DNA from 2 places in the Bacillus sp. FJAT-45066 genome. Region 1 is predicted to be linked to the other one. Evidence: a T-box and tRNA genes for the amino acid it is inferred to sense, from the RefSeq annotation. Region 1 holds a T-box; the other holds one or more tRNA genes.
What was found. The T-box of region 1 lies ahead of metG (methionine--tRNA ligase). A T-box ahead of a tRNA ligase gene usually reads a tRNA of that ligase, here a tRNA-Met.
Positions count from the first base shown of each region.

Region 2: it has a tRNA-Met gene. The T-box ahead of metG (methionine--tRNA ligase) is inferred to sense a tRNA for this amino acid. The anticodon was not compared.

Region 1 is NZ_NISQ01000001.1:685,901-692,093, forward strand. Features, by position in the region: gene CDZ92_RS03470 (HD domain-containing protein) at 1-123, opposite strand, end outside; gene CDZ92_RS03480 (GNAT family N-acetyltransferase) at 586-1,059, shown strand; gene CDZ92_RS03485 (GNAT family N-acetyltransferase) at 1,143-1,589, shown strand; gene CDZ92_RS03490 (hypothetical protein) at 1,613-2,038, shown strand; gene CDZ92_RS03495 (nucleotidyltransferase domain-containing protein) at 2,102-2,866, shown strand; T-box leader at 3,032-3,309, shown strand; gene metG (methionine--tRNA ligase) at 3,373-5,013, shown strand; gene CDZ92_RS03505 (hypothetical protein) at 5,164-5,364, shown strand; gene CDZ92_RS03510 (hypothetical protein) at 5,512-5,946, opposite strand.
Region 2 is NZ_NISQ01000001.1:2,364,207-2,370,399, reverse strand. Features, by position in the region: rRNA gene CDZ92_RS12085 (23S ribosomal RNA) at 1-2,366, shown strand, start outside; rRNA gene rrf (5S ribosomal RNA) at 2,498-2,614, shown strand; tRNA gene CDZ92_RS12075 (tRNA-Asn) at 2,629-2,703, shown strand; tRNA gene CDZ92_RS12070 (tRNA-Ser) at 2,708-2,799, shown strand; tRNA gene CDZ92_RS12065 (tRNA-Glu) at 2,816-2,890, shown strand; tRNA gene CDZ92_RS12060 (tRNA-Val) at 2,926-3,001, shown strand; tRNA gene CDZ92_RS12055 (tRNA-Met) at 3,073-3,149, shown strand; tRNA gene CDZ92_RS12050 (tRNA-Asp) at 3,151-3,226, shown strand; tRNA gene CDZ92_RS12045 (tRNA-Phe) at 3,374-3,449, shown strand; tRNA gene CDZ92_RS12040 (tRNA-Thr) at 3,469-3,544, shown strand; tRNA gene CDZ92_RS12035 (tRNA-Tyr) at 3,552-3,635, shown strand; tRNA gene CDZ92_RS12030 (tRNA-Trp) at 3,671-3,744, shown strand; tRNA gene CDZ92_RS12025 (tRNA-His) at 3,760-3,835, shown strand; tRNA gene CDZ92_RS12020 (tRNA-Gln) at 3,891-3,965, shown strand; tRNA gene CDZ92_RS12015 (tRNA-Gly) at 3,969-4,043, shown strand; tRNA gene CDZ92_RS12010 (tRNA-Cys) at 4,056-4,129, shown strand; tRNA gene CDZ92_RS12005 (tRNA-Leu) at 4,154-4,242, shown strand; tRNA gene CDZ92_RS12000 (tRNA-Leu) at 4,314-4,395, shown strand; tRNA gene CDZ92_RS11995 (tRNA-Gly) at 4,472-4,545, shown strand; gene CDZ92_RS11990 (B3/B4 domain-containing protein) at 4,678-5,343, opposite strand; gene queG (tRNA epoxyqueuosine(34) reductase QueG) at 5,459-6,193, shown strand, end outside.

The sequences.
Region 1 (6,193 bases):
AGGCTCGAGTAAAATCGCCATAAATGCAACGCGCCACGTATGCTCTGCAACACTTTCATGACGACCGTTGGATAACCAACTATGTCGCATTTCCATTTTTAATTTTTCTCCAAGCTTTATCATCGAAAGAATTTGTTGCAACGGTGAAATAGAATCTACTTTTCTCGTACGTTCCAGTTCATCCGAATAGTAGCGAACTTTCTTATTATGAACGGTAGCATATTCTATTTCTCTTTTTGTAGACTCTCCAATGTAGCCGCATACATCGATAACAAAAATTTCATCGGATAAATCTATTTTCTTAAAATGTAACTCACCGAAAAGTTTTGCTTCTTCAACGGTAACTTGTTTTCCTTCACTTTTTTCAAAAAATCCAACACTGAAAACAGCATATCCTTGCTTCGTTAAATAGTCGTTCGCTTCCTCGAACTGCGCTTTAAATCTTGTAGAACCACACAACGTAACAACTTTCATCCTTTTCCCACCAATTCTATTAATATATAGTATTAGTATAACAAGAAATTTCTAGAGTCGTTTAGAAAAATAATACAGCACGTACAAGAAAATATAGAAGGTGAAGATAAAATGAAAATCCGTTTTGTAAAAAGTTCAGATTATGAAACAATATCTCTATTAATCAACGAATGGTGGGGAGGAAGAAATATGTCCGACATGCTACCAAAGTTATTTTTTGGTCATTTCACCAATACTAGTTTTATTGCAGAAAAGGACGGAGTAATTGTTGGTTTTCTGATAGGTTTCCTATCCCAATCTCAACCTGAAGAAGCCTATATTCATTTTGTTGGAGTACATCCTGATTACAGAAAACATCAAATTGGTAAAGAACTCTACCATCAATTTTTTCATGTTGTAAAAGGAAATGGCAGTAACGTTGTTCGATGTGTTACGTCTCCAGTAAACAAAGTGTCCATTGCTTATCACACTAAAATGGGATTTGAAATCGAAATTGGCGATTCAAAAGTGGATGGGATTGAAGTCCATTCAAATTATGATGGCCCAAATCAAGACAGAGTACTTTTCATAAAACATTTGAATTAATATCTACATGCGAGCAGGTGAGACAAGCAGGTTTCCTACATCAACTTTAGATATAAAACGAAGATAATGAATGAGGGATTAAATTGATTAAAAGAATTGATATTACTGAAAGAGATAACGCTGAGAGTGTTTTAAGAGTTCAAATACCTTCTTATAAAGTAGAGGCTAAGATAATTGGTTCATATGAGATACCGCCACTAAAAGATACAGTTGCTAGTTTACAACAATGCGGTGAAACATTTTTTGGTTATTACTTAAATGAGGAATTGTGCGGAGCCATTTCAATAAAAGTAGAAAAAGAGGAATTGGATATACATAGGTTAATTGTACACCCAAACCACTTTAGAAAAGGAATAGCACAATCTCTATTAGATTACCTGGAAAACAATTTTGAGTTTGAAACAATAAAAGTAGCGACAGGATCTAAAAACTATCCAGCAGTTACATTTTATAAAAAAAACGGCTTTCAAATGAGGAACGAAGTTTATGTAACCGAAAACTTATCACTTACTTTTTTTGAGAAAAACTAAATATCTTAATGGAGGATAAATTAATGGATTTACTTAAACAAAGGATATTACAGGCCATGAAGTTAACATATGATTTTTACAATTATATTGATGGGGTTTGTTTAACTATGAAAATTTCTAATGTACCTTCTAATACAATTGGGGATCAGGCATATTGTTTGATCGGAGCGAGAGAAAGTTATTTAAAAGCATTGAGAGTTGGAGAATGGGCTGGGTTTGATTGTAGCCTAAATGACAATAAGGATAAGGCATTAATTTTGAACAAACTAGAAGAAACGTATACTAATATACAACGTTTTTTTCATGAACCAACTAAGGAAGATAGGAATATGAATCTGTTAATTGACCTATTAGAACACGAGGTGCAGCATCATGGTCAGTTAATTCGCTATGCTTATGCTAATAAAATGGACTTCCCTAAGAGCTGGAATGAACGCTATACAGTTTAAACTCGATATGAAATGTTAGCCCGAGAGCAGCAACACCAAATTTATGGAGCGGGGGAACTGATTATGATTTTAGACGATGCAGTAGACGCGATAGCAAATAGCCTTATACAAGACAAAAGGGTCCAGTCCATCTTTTTAAAAGGTTCGATGGGGCGGGGTGAGCAGGACGAGCATTCAGATATAGATATGTACTGTCTAGTAGATGAAGAAGATGTAGAGGAGTTTAATCAAAGTAGAATCGGGCACTTAGAGTCTTATACCAAACTACTTTTTCACGATGAAATATTTATTGTGGCTCCGCAAATCCTGGCTGTCTACGAGAACTTCGTACATGTGGACCTGTTTACGGTAACAGAACCAACATATATAGAAAAAGATTACATAAAAGTCCTTTACGATCCAGCCAATAAGCTAGAGAAATTTAAGCAAAATCAGAATTTAACCTTATCAAAAGAGGAGTTTCAAGACGCAGTGGATGATATTGCGTGGTTTATGTTCCAGTATAAAAAGTCTTCTGCACGAGGAAATGATATATGGTCGGTTAATATGCTGCATCATGTTATGACGAATCTATCAAGAGTATTACTCCACAAATATAATCCAAACAAGGCACAATTGGGGTTGAAAACCATGGAGGCCTCTCTTCCAGAAGAGGTAGTTCAATATACTAAATTAATCTATGAAACTATTACACCGAAAAAACACAATGAGGCAGTTAAACTTATATGTAATCTATTAACTAATGAGTCTCAATGGATTTTCGAAGAGGTGGCTAAGCCTGATAAAATAAAGCCGTTGTGGGAGCGGATAATTGATGCAAATATATGAAAGTGAGAGAGGGTGTTGAGAACAAGTTTTACTATAGAGGGAAAATAACTAGAACAGTTGGAATTTTGTGTTTAGATAAATGTAAGATTATCGAAAGGTGTAAATAGTTTCCAAAAAAGTGTTGACTTTAAGTCACAATTTGAATAAACTATCGTTAATTATCAAATAAAGGCTTTGAAGAGAAAAAGTAGAATGAAATGGTTTTTCACCAGAGAGCTTCGGTAGCTGAAAAGAAGCAAAAACCTTCGTTTGAACAATGGTCTCTGAGCTTCGTACTGAACATACTTATGTATAAGTAGGATACGACGAGTTTTGGCACTCGTTATCAATGTCACAGTATAAGAGTAAGATAAGTTAGTTACTCCGTACTCGTTGAGGCAAATAGTGTGAGCTATTTGCGAATTAAGGTGGTACCGCGTGGAGATTCAAACCTCGTCCTTAACTATTACAGTTAAGGCGAGGTTTTTTTGTTGTCAAAAATTAATTTTTATTAGGGGGTACTATGTATGAGTATTTTTATTGGCGGTGCATGGGCTTATGCTAATGGATCTTTGCATCTTGGTCATCTTTCAAGTTTGTTACCTGGTGATATTTTAGCGAGATATTATCGCTTAAAAGGAGAAAAGGTTTTATATGTATCGGGAAGCGATTGTAACGGAACACCAATTACAGTCAGAGCAAAACAAGAAGGTGTTTCTCCGAAAGTGATTGCAGATCGTTATCATAAAGAGTTTGAAGAATGTTTTTTAAAACTAGGTTTCTCCTATGATACCTATACAAGAACGGATACCGAACACCATCACAAAATTGTTCAAGAAATATTTTTAGAGTTACTAGAAAAAGGACTGATTTACAAAAAAGAGGTGGAACAAACGTATTGTGAACATTGTAAACAGTTTTTACCCGACCGATATGTTGAAGAATATTGTCCTTTTTGCAAGGATCCTTGCCGTGGAGACCAATGTGATAACTGTTCAACCATATTAGAACCGCTTGATCTACTTGAAAGGAAGTGTAAAATTTGTGGGAACGAACCTACTACAAGATTAACAGAGCATTTTTACTTTTCTTTAAACTCATTTCAAACTGTGCTAGAAAAGTATACTCAAAAAGCGGAAGAAAATAGTCTTTGGAGGGAAAATGCTATTTCACTAACGAAACGCTACTTACAGGAAGGATTGCAAGATAGAGCAGTTTCTAGGGATTTGCCAATTGGAGTAAGTGTTCCAGTTGCTGGTTATGAAGATAAGAAAATCTACGTTTGGATTGAGGCGGTATCAGGCTACTACACAGCAAGTAAACTATGGATGAAAGACACTAATAAAGATGATTCTCCGTTTTGGAATCCTACTGCTAAATCCTATTACGTACACGGAAAAGACAATATACCATTTCATTCGATTATATGGCCTGGAATTCTTGCTGGCCTTGGAAAAGACCCGTTACCAACACACATTGTTTCAAATGAATATTTAACTTTAGAAAAGAAAAAATTATCAACAAGTAAAAATTGGGCTGTGTGGGTTCCAGATATTTTAGAAAGATATGAACCAGATTCCATACGGTATTTCTTAACAATCAATGCACCAGAGAAGCGAGATGCTGATTTCTCTTGGAAGGAATTCGTTTATAGCCACAATAGTGAATTATTAGGAGCCTATGGCAACTTTGTAAACCGCACATTAAAGTTTATAGAAAAGTCATTTGATGGAGCTATACCAGAAAAGGATGTTACTTTGAGTATTCAAGAAAGAGTTAATCGCCTCTACAAGGAAGTGGGTCATTGTATTGAAGGTGCTTCCTTCAAACAAGGTTTGGAAAAAATATTTGGGGTTGTTAGATTTTCAAATAAATATTTTGATGAACAGCAACCATGGAAACAAATAAAGGATGATACGGAGGCTTGTAAAAATACTTTAGCAAATTGTGTTTATCTTATTGCAAATTTAGCTCATATCCTTACACCGTTCCTTCCTTTCTCAAGCAGAAAAGTTAAGGATATGATAAACACAACAGAAACCGAATGGAAAGCGTTTCTAGTGAAATCAACACACATTACAAAGGTGGAACCGTTGTTTGAACGAATCGAGACAGCTAGAATTGAAGAAGAGCTTCAAAGCTTAAACAATCAAACTATAAAAGAGTAATTTGGAAGCATATATAGAGTATTATAAGTTTTTAGCATCAGCTAAAAGGTAGTAGAAGTGATAACTTTGTAATTAATTTTCATTAAACATAAAATCATCAACATGATATAATCCAATCATAAAAAGTTGCAAGATCAGGTAGGTTATCTAATGAAAATATACGCACTTAAAAAGCAATTTAAAGGATATAAAAAAGGAACAGAGTTCTACTTAGTGGCTGAATCAGAGTTCATTGGGGTTAAAGAGTTTGTATTGAGAACAAGAGATTTAACAAGTAGTGTTTCTATTAATGAAAGTGAAATTCTTAAAAATTTTACCTTGATAAAATATACTGATAACGAAACTTCTTAAATTATAGGTGTAAGAATTGGAGAAGAGCTCTTTTACGGAATTTATTTTACTAAGAAGAGAAAAGGTGAGAAGTATTTAATTGTGAATGAACAGAAAAAGGCGTATCAAATTAATTAGATACGCCTTTTGGACTTAGAAAGGATTTACTCAATCGGAACTATCCGTGGTAATGTTTATACTACCACCCTTAGTAACTTCTTGCATCCCAATAAGCTCCACTTCCAAATGGTCATGTAGAAAAGGTTCATCTATTTTCCAAGTGAAAGAAAACTTTTGAGGTTTATGAAATGATTTTTCCATCTCTTTATTGATATCATAACCTATTAGCCTTCTTTCCCACCATGTTTGAGTTCCAGTAGGAATAAGCCAAAATAAAACCGTTTCTGTATTCTCAGCTTCTACGAAAATGGTTATTTCTTTTGTTCCCTTTGGTACTATTACCCAATTGTGTTCTTCTGGAATATTAGTATAAGCTCCCTTAATGACATTTGGTGGAGGAGCTGTTACCTCGTTGTTAGTCAGAATAGTATTAGCCAGATTGCAAAAGAGACTAATAGATAAAATCATTTTTAGGATAAACATAATATCACCTCATGGGTATTATGCTCCGCCTTTGGGAGACTATGTAATAATATCGAAACAGCTACTTTGTTAAAATATTAACACAGTTTTTTTACCTAAAGGGATAATCATATTTTTTCTGGGATTACTTATACTTGAATTAATTTCATAATTACGGTTCGTTTTATGAAAAACAAATATTACTCTAGGAGAACAACATTTTTTTGGCTTTATTAGAGGTTTATGATGATGATATCATAAAAAAATT
Region 2 (6,193 bases), 1.7 Mb from region 1:
CCTATGTTTTTTCTTCGGAAAAAACCCGGGTGATAGCGTGCCTTTTGTAGAATGAACCGGCGAGTTACGATCCCGTGCAAGGTTAAGTCGATGAGACGGAGCCGTAGCGAAAGCGAGTCTGAATAGGGCGAATGAGTACGTGGTCGTAGACCCGAAACCAGGTGATCTACCCATGTCCAGGGTGAAGTTCAGGTAACACTGAATGGAGGCCCGAACCCACGCACGTTGAAAAGTGCGGGGATGAGGTGTGGGTAGGGGTGAAATGCCAATCGAACCTGGAGATAGCTGGTTCTCTCCGAAATAGCTTTAGGGCTAGCCTCATGTGTTAGAGTCTTGGAGGTAGAGCACTGATTGGACTAGGGGCCCTCATCGGGTTACCGAATTCAGTCAAACTCCGAATGCCAAAGACTTATCCATGGGAGTCAGACTGCGAGTGATAAGATCCGTAGTCAAGAGGGAAACAGCCCAGACCGCCAGCTAAGGTCCCAAAGTATACGTTAAGTGGAAAAGGATGTGGAGTTGCTTAGACAACCAGGATGTTGGCTTAGAAGCAGCCACCATTTAAAGAGTGCGTAATAGCTCACTGGTCGAGTGACTCTGCGCCGAAAATGTACCGGGGCTAAACGTATCACCGAAGCTGCGGACTGTTCTTACGAACAGTGGTAGGAGAGCGTTCTAAGGGCGTTGAAGCTAGACCGTAAGGACTGGTGGAGCGCTTAGAAGTGAGAATGCCGGTATGAGTAGCGAAAGATGGGTGAGAATCCCATCCACCGAATGCCTAAGGTTTCCTGAGGAAGGCTCGTCCGCTCAGGGTTAGTCAGGACCTAAGCCGAGGCCGAAAGGCGTAGGCGATGGATAACAGGTTGATATTCCTGTACCACCTTCACTCCGTTTGAGCAATGGGGGGACGCAGGAGGATAGGGTAAGCGCGCTGTTGGATATGCGCGTCCAAGCAGTAAGGCTGAGAAGTAGGCAAATCCGCTTCTCATAAAGGCTGAGCTGTGATGGCGAGGGAAATTTAGTACCGAAGTTCCTGATTTCACACTGCCAAGAAAAGCCTCTAGCGAGGAGAATGGTGCCTGTACCGCAAACCGACACAGGTAGGCGAGGAGAGAATCCTAAGGTGAGCGAGAGAACTCTGGTTAAGGAACTCGGCAAAATGACCCCGTAACTTCGGGAGAAGGGGTGCTCTGTTAGGGTGTTAAAGCCCGAGAGAGCCGCAGTGAATAGGCCCAGGCGACTGTTTAGCAAAAACACAGGTCTCTGCGAAGCCGCAAGGCGAAGTATAGGGGCTGACGCCTGCCCGGTGCTGGAAGGTTAAGGGGAGAGGTTAGCGCAAGCGAAGCTTTGAACCGAAGCCCCAGTAAACGGCGGCCGTAACTATAACGGTCCTAAGGTAGCGAAATTCCTTGTCGGGTAAGTTCCGACCCGCACGAAAGGCGTAACGATCTGGGCACTGTCTCAACCAGAGACTCGGTGAAATTATAGTACCTGTGAAGATGCAGGTTACCCGCGACAGGACGGAAAGACCCCGTGGAGCTTTACTGTAGCCTGATATTGAATTTTGGTACAGCTTGTACAGGATAGGTAGGAGCCTGAGAAGCCGGAGCGCTAGCTTCGGTGGAGGCGTCGGTGGGATACTACCCTGGCTGTATTGAAATTCTAACCCGCACCCCTAATCGGGGTGGGAGACAGTGTCAGGTGGGCAGTTTGACTGGGGCGGTCGCCTCCTAAAGAGTAACGGAGGCGCCCAAAGGTTCCCTCAGAATGGTTGGAAATCATTCGTAGAGTGTAAAGGCACAAGGGAGCTTGACTGCGAGACCTACAAGTCGAGCAGGGACGAAAGTCGGGCTTAGTGATCCGGTGGTTCCGCATGGAAGGGCCATCGCTCAACGGATAAAAGCTACCCCGGGGATAACAGGCTTATCTCCCCCAAGAGTCCACATCGACGGGGAGGTTTGGCACCTCGATGTCGGCTCATCGCATCCTGGGGCTGTAGTCGGTCCCAAGGGTTGGGCTGTTCGCCCATTAAAGCGGTACGCGAGCTGGGTTCAGAACGTCGTGAGACAGTTCGGTCCCTATCCGTCGTGGGCGCAGGAAATTTGAGAGGAGCTGTCCTTAGTACGAGAGGACCGGGATGGACGCACCGCTGGTGTACCAGTTGTCTTGCCAAAGGCATAGCTGGGTAGCTACGTGCGGACGGGATAAGTGCTGAAAGCATCTAAGCATGAAGCCCCCCTCAAGATGAGATTTCCTTTAGCGCAAGCTAGTAAGATCCCTGAAAGATGATCAGGTAGATAGGTTCGAGGTGGAAGCGTGGCGACACGTGTAGCTGACGAATACTAATAGATCGAGGACTTAACCAAATTAGAACGATACAATCACTTTCTTGATATGAAAATATGTTATCTAGTTTTGAAGGAATATAAAAAAAGTGTGAAAAAACACTTGATTTTCTTCAAAGATATATTATAATAATATTTGTCTTTGAAAAATGTCTGGTAATGATGGCGAAGAGGCCACACCCGTTCCCATACCGAACACGGAAGTTAAGCTCTTCAGCGCCGATGGTAGTTGGGGGCTGTCCCCCTGCGAGAGTAGGACGTTGCCAGGCTATATATCCTTTATTCCACCATAGCTCAGCGGTAGAGCATTCGGCTGTTAACCGAAGGGTCGTAGGTTCGAATCCTACTGGTGGAGCCATTATGGAGAGCTGTCCGAGTGGCCGAAGGAGCACGATTGGAAATCGTGTAGACGGTCAACGCCGTCTCAAGGGTTCAAATCCCTTGCTCTCCGCCATTCTATCTAATATAACGGCCCGTTGGTCAAGCGGTTAAGACACCGCCCTTTCACGGCGGTAACACGGGTTCGAATCCCGTACGGGTCACCAAACTTTTTTTCAATGTAAAGAACTAGCCTTTATATGGAGGATTAGCTCAGCTGGGAGAGCACCTGCCTTACAAGCAGGGGGTCGGCGGTTCGATCCCGTCATCCTCCACCAAGATTTTTTCACGCTAGTGAAAATAATCTTCCTTTACTCACGCTAGTGAAATTAACTACCTATAATATTATCGCGGGGTGGAGCAGTCTGGTAGCTCGTCGGGCTCATAACCCGAAGGTCGTAGGTTCAAATCCTGCCCCCGCAACCAAGGTCCCGTGGTGTAGCGGTTAACATGCCTGCCTGTCACGCAGGAGATCGCCGGTTCGATCCCGGTCGGGACCGCCATTTTAAACTACTTGTTGTATTTGAGGGTTAAGAGAAGCAAGGAGTTCGAGAAACAAACAAACGAACATCGGAGCGTATTATACATACGTTAGGATGTGAGTGAGTGAAGTTGACGAAGAAATTAGAAGCTTATCGCAAACCGAATAAGGCTCGGTAGCTCAGTTGGTAGAGCAATGGACTGAAAATCCATGTGTCGGCGGTTCGATTCCGTCCCGAGCCACCACTTATTTTAATATAATAATGCCGGTGTAGCTCAGTTGGTAGAGCAACTGACTTGTAATCAGTAGGTCGTGGGTTCGACTCCTATCGCCGGCACCATTAAGTCGGAGGGGTAGCGAAGTGGCTAAACGCGGCGGACTGTAAATCCGCTCCTTTGGGTTCGGCAGTTCGAATCTGCCCCCCTCCACCACTTATTTTTATAAAAACAGTAACATTTTTAATCATAGGGGCATAGTTTAACGGTAGAACAGAGGTCTCCAAAACCTCCGGTGTGGGTTCGATTCCTACTGCCCCTGCCAATAAATTTTAATATGGCGGGTGTGGCGAAGTGGTTAACGCACCTGATTGTGGTTCAGGCATTCGTGGGTTCGATTCCCATCATTCGCCCCATAAAATTTATAAAACAACCTAATAAAGATAGATAGATATATATGAAATACTTCATTGGGCTATAGCCAAGCGGTAAGGCATCGCACTTTGACTGCGACATGCGTTGGTTCGAATCCAGCTAGCCCAGCCATTTGCGGAAGTAGTTCAGTGGTAGAACACCACCTTGCCAAGGTGGGGGTCGCGGGTTCGAATCCCGTCTTCCGCTCCATTTATTTTATTAGGCGGCATAGCCAAGTGGTAAGGCAGAGGTCTGCAAAACCTTTACCACCGGTTCGAATCCGGTTGCCGCCTCCACTATATTGCCAACACTTAACCCTTGCCGGGGTGGCGGAACTGGCAGACGCACAGGACTTAAAATCCTGCGGTAGGTGACTACCGTACCGGTTCGATTCCGGTCCTCGGCACCAAGCTTTTTTCGCTAAGCGAAAATAAGCATCCTAAAAAACAAACTTATTACTTAACTATAAGATACTGTCAAGCCGGTGTGGCGGAATTGGCAGACGCGCGCGACTCAAAATCGCGTTCCTTCTGGAGTGTCGGTTCGACCCCGACCATCGGTATCATGAACAACATTGTAACAGGTCTAAAACCTGTTATATATTTTTGTCAAATAGTCGACAAATTTCGACAAAATATGCGGGTGTAGTTTAATGGTAAAACCTCAGCCTTCCAAGCTGATGTCGTGGGTTCGATTCCCATCACCCGCTCCATACATATTAACCAACGCAGTGTTTCGTTTTTATAAACGAAGTATTGCGTTTTTCCATATGTAAAAGAATACTTTGAAGAACTAGTATGATCAGAGATAAATAAAAAGGAGAAGGAAGTAATTCCTTCACAGATTATGAAATAATACTAACTTCATATGTACCACCATGAACTTGTTGAAACATACTAGCAATGCTATTAAGCATGTTTCTGGCTTCAGAAGTATTCATAGAAGGTTTTAAGTATATAACATGAATAGCTTGTCTTGTTTCAGAAGTTACAGGTGTTCTTTTACTATCAATAAAAGGACTACCAAAAGGGCCAACCTGATCAACGCTATGTATTAAGTTTTGTAGATTAACTATGTTCCCATTCAACCCCTCGTAAGTTTCATTTCCGGTTCCAATACTAAATTCAACATTTCCTATGATTTTATTTAAATCATAAATACCAAATGGAATTTCATATTTAAGGGAGAAAAAGTTATTTAGGTCTACAGAAGAATTTATAGAAGGTAAGAATTGCGCCTTTTTCAATCTTCTATATAATGCTTCTACGGAAGGACGATAACGGTTCGGGTCTTTACCTAATTGTTTGAAAAGCTTTCTCCATTCTTGAACACCAGAAATAGAGGTAACTTCTTGCTCAAGCAAGTCTAAGTGACAAGATTCCTGAAATAACCTTATCCTACCTTTGAGCATTTGGGGAGAATCAGAAATTGTGATATCTTCATAATGTATGATACCAATCTTAAAATCAGGTAAAATATTTTTTATAGATGAATTTATGTTGAATTGCAAATGGAAACATCCTTTCAAATTAATTGTTTCAATAAACGAATTGTAATGAAGAAATTAACTCCACTTAAAGTTTATCATAAGTTTTCACTACATTAAAAATAAGGAGGTGTAGGTTATGAATATTTCTATATTAAAAGACGAGATTGTAAAATATAGTAAAGAAATTGGAATTGATAAAATTGGGTTTGCTAGTGCATCGCCATTTAGTGAACTAAAAGAACGATTAAAAATTCAGCAAGAAAATAAGTTTCAATCAGGCTTTGAAGAAGAAGATATAGAGAAAAGATCAAATCCAGACATTTTACTTCCAGGTGCAAAATCTATCATTGCCATTGCATTAGCTTATCCTTCTAAAATGAAGAACGCACCTCGAAGTACAAAAGAGGATCCTAGAGGCATTTTTTGTAGAGCATCGTGGGGCAAAGATTATCATCACATATTACGTGATCGTATGGAAAAGTTAGAATCTTTTTTAAAGGAAAAAGTTCCTCAAGTAATGTTAAAATCTATGGTTGATACTGGAGAACTATCCGATCGAGCTGTTGCTGAGCGTGCGGGTATAGGATGGAGTGCCAAAAACTGTTCGATTATTACGCCTGAATTTGGTTCTTACGTTTACTTAGGAGAAATTATTACAAATATACCTTTTGAAGCGGATAAGCCAATAGAAGACAATTGTGGAGAGTGTAATAAATGTGTGGAAGCATGTCCTACTGATGCACTTGTTCAAGGTGGACAATTGGATTCGAATAAGTGCATTGCCTTCCTAACACAAACAAAAGGATTTCTTCCTGAGCAATATCGTAAAAAGTTAGGTAATAGACTCTATGGTTGTGACACTTGTCAGACT